2 regions of the Streptomyces sp. NPDC049585 genome follow, and region 2 is predicted to be linked to the other one. Evidence: predicted binding sites of a transcription regulator. Region 2 holds the regulator's gene; the other holds the start of a gene.
The links. The regulator HrcA, encoded in region 2, represses chaperone genes, less so after heat shock. The targets are predictions, from matches to a motif close to TTNGCACTCNGNNNNNCNGAGTGCNAA.
Positions count from the first base shown of each region.

Region 1: the regulator HrcA is predicted to act here: its motif matches at 1,389-1,415, upstream of groES (co-chaperone GroES).

Region 1 covers NZ_JBFAPE010000007.1:39,296-41,688, forward strand. The annotation lists gene groL (chaperonin GroEL) at 1-835, opposite strand, end outside; gene groES (co-chaperone GroES) at 931-1,239, opposite strand; gene AB0K17_RS10705 (polysaccharide deacetylase family protein) at 1,549-2,393, opposite strand, start outside.
Region 2 covers NZ_JBFAPE010000006.1:156,458-158,850, reverse strand. The annotation lists gene AB0K17_RS09885 (MBL fold metallo-hydrolase) at 1-219, opposite strand, end outside; gene hrcA (heat-inducible transcriptional repressor HrcA) at 416-1,432, shown strand; gene dnaJ (molecular chaperone DnaJ) at 1,433-2,393, shown strand, end outside.

The DNA of each region.
Region 1 (2,393 bases), on a different contig from region 2:
GGGCCTTGACCGCGACGGCGTTGAACGTGCCGCGGATCTTGTTGACGACCAGCGTGGACAGGGCCTCGCCCTCGACGTCCTCGGCGATGATCAGCAGCGGCTTGGAGCCACCACCCTGGATGATCTTCTCCAGCAGCGGGAGCAGGTCCTGGATGGAGGAGATCTTGCCCTGGTGGATGAGGATGTACGGGTCCTCGAGGACGGCCTCCATGCGCTCCTGGTCGGTGACCATGTAGGGCGACAGGTAGCCCTTGTCGAACGCCATGCCCTCGGTGAAGTCGAGCTCCAGGCCGAAGGTGTTGGACTCCTCGACGGTGATGACACCGTCCTTGCCGACCTTGTCCATCGCCTCGGCGATGAGCTCGCCGACCTGCTTGTCCTGGGCGGACAGCGCGGCAACGGCGGCGATGTCGGACTTCTCGTCGATCGGGCGCGCGGTGGCCAGCAGGTCGTCCGAGACGGCCTTGACCGCGGCGTCGATGCCCTTCTTCAGGGAGGCCGGGGAGGCGCCGGCGGCGACGTTGCGCAGACCCTCGCGGACCAGCGCCTGGGCCAGCACGGTGGCGGTGGTGGTGCCGTCACCCGCGATGTCGTTGGTCTTGGTCGCCACCTCCTTGACCAGCTGGGCGCCCAGGTTCTCGTAGGCGTCCTCGAGCTCGACCTCACGGGCGATGGTGACGCCGTCGTTGGTGATGGTCGGGGCGCCGAACTTCTTGTCGATGACGACGTTGCGGCCCTTGGGGCCGATCGTCACCTTCACGGTGTCGGCGAGCTTGTTGACGCCGCGCTCGAGCGCGCGACGGGCGTCCTCGTCGAACTTCAGGGTCTTGGCCATGGGTTACGTATCCTCGCGATCTCTCAACGAACTGCGCCCCGGGCGCCCGGCTGAATGGGCGCGGGAGCCAGGGGCGCAGACGTGTTGCTGGTGAATTACTTCTCGATGATCGCGAGCACGTCGCGAGCCGAGAGGACGAGGTACTCGTCGCCGTTGTACTTCACCTCGGTGCCGCCGTACTTGCTGTACAGAACGACGTCGCCGACCTTCACGTCGAGCGGGAGGCGCTCGCCGTTCTCGAAGCGGCCCGGGCCCACGGCCAGGACAGCGCCCTCCTGGGGCTTCTCCTTGGCGGTGTCCGGAATGACCAGGCCGGAGGCCGTGGTCTGCTCGGCGTCGAGCGGCTGGACCACGATGCGGTCCTCGAGCGGCTTGATGGCAACCTTGGAGCTGGCGGTCGTCACGATCCGACCTCCCCCTTCGGAGATCTCACGGGGTTAACTGTCTGAGGTGGCGACCAGGTCGATCCGTCGTCGCGGGTGCCGGACCTGCCCGTCGCTGTGTTTGGCACTCACCGAGGGAGAGTGCCAACGGAGCCGAGACTATGACGCGGTTAGCACTCGGTCAAGCGGAGTGCCAATTCACACCCGCGGCGAGCCGCACGCGTACGACGACGGGGGCCGCCCGAGGCCCTACCCACCGGGGCGCGGGTGCACTCCTGGTACGCCCCTCACGGGCCGGGCGCAGTGCCGTGGCGCCGGAGGAGGCGGGGCTCAGAGGTAGTCCTCCAGGCGGCCCACCGTGTAGCCCTGGCGCTCGATACTGCGCAGCATGTTCGTGACCATCTGCGTCATCGTCGTCCCCTTGAGCTCCTGCGGCCCGCGGAAGTGCGCCAGCACGATGTCGCCCGGCCGCAGCCCGTCCCCCTCCGCGTAGCGCATGTCGTTGATCTGCATCGTGGCCTCCCACAGGACGACCGCCCGCACCCCGCACGCCCGCGCTGCCGCGAGCGTGGCGTCGTTGTAGTTGCCGTACGGCGGCCGGAACAGCGCAGGCCGCTCGCCGAATCGTTTCTGCAGCGTCTCCTGCTGCGTGCAGATCTCCTTCTTCTGCGCCTCCGCCGACAGCGTGCGCAGGTTCGGGTGGTCGATCGTGTGGTTGTCCACGCCGTTGCGCACGCCCCCGCCCGGAGCGTCGCGCAGCTGCTCGAAGTATCCGTAGCCCTGGCCCGTGTGGGCGACGCTGTCCGTCAGGAACATCGTGAACGGCAGCTTCAGGTCCTTGGCCATCCTCACGAACTGCGGGTCCTTCTCGGCCCCGTCGTCGAAGGTCAGGAAGACGACCTTGTCCTGCGTGGGGATGCGCCGCACGATCTTCGGTGCGTCCCCGTCCCTCATCCCGTCCGTGATCTTCTTCGCGGGCGGCGCCGGCGGGGCGGCCGGCGGCCGCTCCAGCCCCCAGCGCCGGTACGCGGCGGCGTCGGGCGCCGACTCGCCCTTGCCCGGGTGCGGCGTCCCGGTGGCGGCCGAGGGGGTCGAGGAGGCGGAGGGGGAGCCCGACGGACGCGCCGCGCTCCCCGACCCGGTCGAGGAACACCCGGCTATCAGCGTCAGAACGG
Region 2 (2,393 bases):
CACGGGCAGGCCGAAGATCTCCTGCAGTTCGTGCCGGATCTCCACCCCCTCGTGCAGCGAGGAACCGGTGTCCACGACGAGCACCCCGTCGCTGCCGGCGACCGCGCCGGCGGTCGCGTCCCAGCCCGGCAGTCTGCGGCGTACGACACCCGGCGCGAGGTGCTCCCAGCGCGCTCCGGCCCCGTCCCCCACCGCGCCCGCGTTCGCGTGAGTTTCCATACGGCGACGCTAGCGGCTGACCGATAGCGTTGCCCGTCCGGAGGCAAGGGGCGCGGACGGCCCTTGCCCCGGTCGTGGGGCCCGGCCGTACACTTGCCTACGGGATCTGGCACTCGTGACCATTGAGTGCCAAGGGCGGAAGGGCCCGGCGGATCCCCGTACGACGGTAGGACCACTGATCCTGGAGGTGCGCGCGATGCTGAGCGAACGCAGGCTCGAGGTGTTGCGCGCCATCGTCCAGGACTATGTGGGCACCGAGGAGCCGGTCGGCTCCAAGGCACTGACCGAGCGGCACAAGCTGGGGGTCTCCCCGGCCACCGTGCGCAACGACATGGCCGCGCTGGAGGACGAGGGCTTCATCGCCCAGCCGCACACGAGCGCCGGCCGCATCCCCACCGACAAGGGCTACCGCCTCTTCGTCGACAAGCTGGCCGAGGTCAAGCCCCTGTCGACGCCCGAGCGGCGGGCCATCCAGAGTTTCCTGGACGGCGCGGTCGACCTCGACGACGTGGTCTCGCGCACGGTGCGGCTGCTGGCGCAGCTGACGCGGCAGGTCGCCGTGGTGCAGTACCCCTCGCTGAGCCGTTCGACCGTGCGGCACGTGGAGCTGCTGGCGCTGGCCCCGGCCCGCATCATGCTGGTGCTGATCACCAACACCGGCCGGGTCGAGCAGCGCATGATCGACTGCCCTGCGCCCGTCGGTGAGACCGCGCTGGCGGACCTGCGGGCCCGGCTCAACAGCCGGGTCGTGGGGCGGCGCTTCAAGGACGTGCCGCCGCTCGTGCAGGACCTGCCCGAGTCCTTCGACCAGGAGGACCGAGGAACCGTTTCGACGGTTCTCGCGACTCTGCTGGAGACACTGGTCGAGGAGACCGAGGAACGGCTGATGATCGGCGGTACCGCCAATCTCACTCGTTTCGGTCATGATTTTCCGCTGACGATCCGGCCCGTGCTGGAGGCGTTGGAGGAGCAGGTCGTACTGCTCAAGCTGCTCGGTGAGACCAAGGACACGGAGATGACCGTGCGCATCGGTCATGAGAACGCCCATGAAGGGCTGAACTCCACATCGGTGGTCGCCGTCGGCTACGGTTCGGGCGACGAGGCCGTCGCCAAACTCGGCGTGGTCGGACCGACCCGCATGGACTACCCCGGAACGATGGGAGCGGTACGCGCAGTGGCACGTTACGTCGGACAGATCCTGGCGGAGTCGTAAGTGGCCACGGACTACTACGCGGTCCTGGGCGTACGGCGTGACGCCTCGCAGGACGAGATCAAGAAGGCCTTCCGCCGCCTCGCGCGCGAGCTGCACCCGGACGTCAATCCGGATCCCAAGACGCAGGAGCGGTTCAAGGAGATCAACGCCGCCTACGAGGTGCTCTCCGACCCGCAGAAGAAGCAGGTCTACGACCTCGGCGGCGACCCGCTGTCCTCCTCGGGCGGCGCGGGCGCCGGCGCCGGCTTCGGCGCGGGCTTCGGCAACTTCTCCGACATCATGGACGCCTTCTTCGGCCAGGCGTCGCAGCGCGGACCGCGCTCGCGCACCCGCCGCGGCCAGGACGCCATGATCCGCCTGGAGGTCAGCCTCACCGAGGCCGCCTTCGGCACCACCAAGGAGATCCAGGTCGACACCGCCGTCGTCTGCACCACCTGCAGCGGCGAGGGCGCGGCCCCCGGCACCTCCGCCCAGACCTGTGACATGTGCCGCGGCCGCGGCGAGGTCTCGCAGGTCACCCGGTCCTTCCTGGGCCAGGTCATGACCTCCCGCCCCTGCCCGCAGTGCCAGGGCTTCGGCACGGTCGTGCCCACCCCGTGCCCGGAGTGCGCCGGCGACGGCCGCGTCCGCTCGCGCCGCACGCTGACGGTGAAGATCCCGGCCGGTGTCGACAACGGCACCCGCATCCAGCTCGCCGGCGAGGGCGAGGTCGGCCCCGGCGGCGGCCCGGCCGGCGATCTGTACGTGGAGATCCACGAGACCCGCCACCCGGTCTTCCAGCGCCGCGGCGACGACCTGCACTGCACGGTCACCATCCCCATGACGGCGGCCGCACTCGGCACGAAGGTGCCGCTGGAGACCCTCGACGGCGTCGAGGAGATCGACATCCGCCCGGGCACCCAGTCCGGCCAGTCGATCCCGCTGCACGGCCGCGGCGTCACCCACCTGCGCGGCGGCGGCC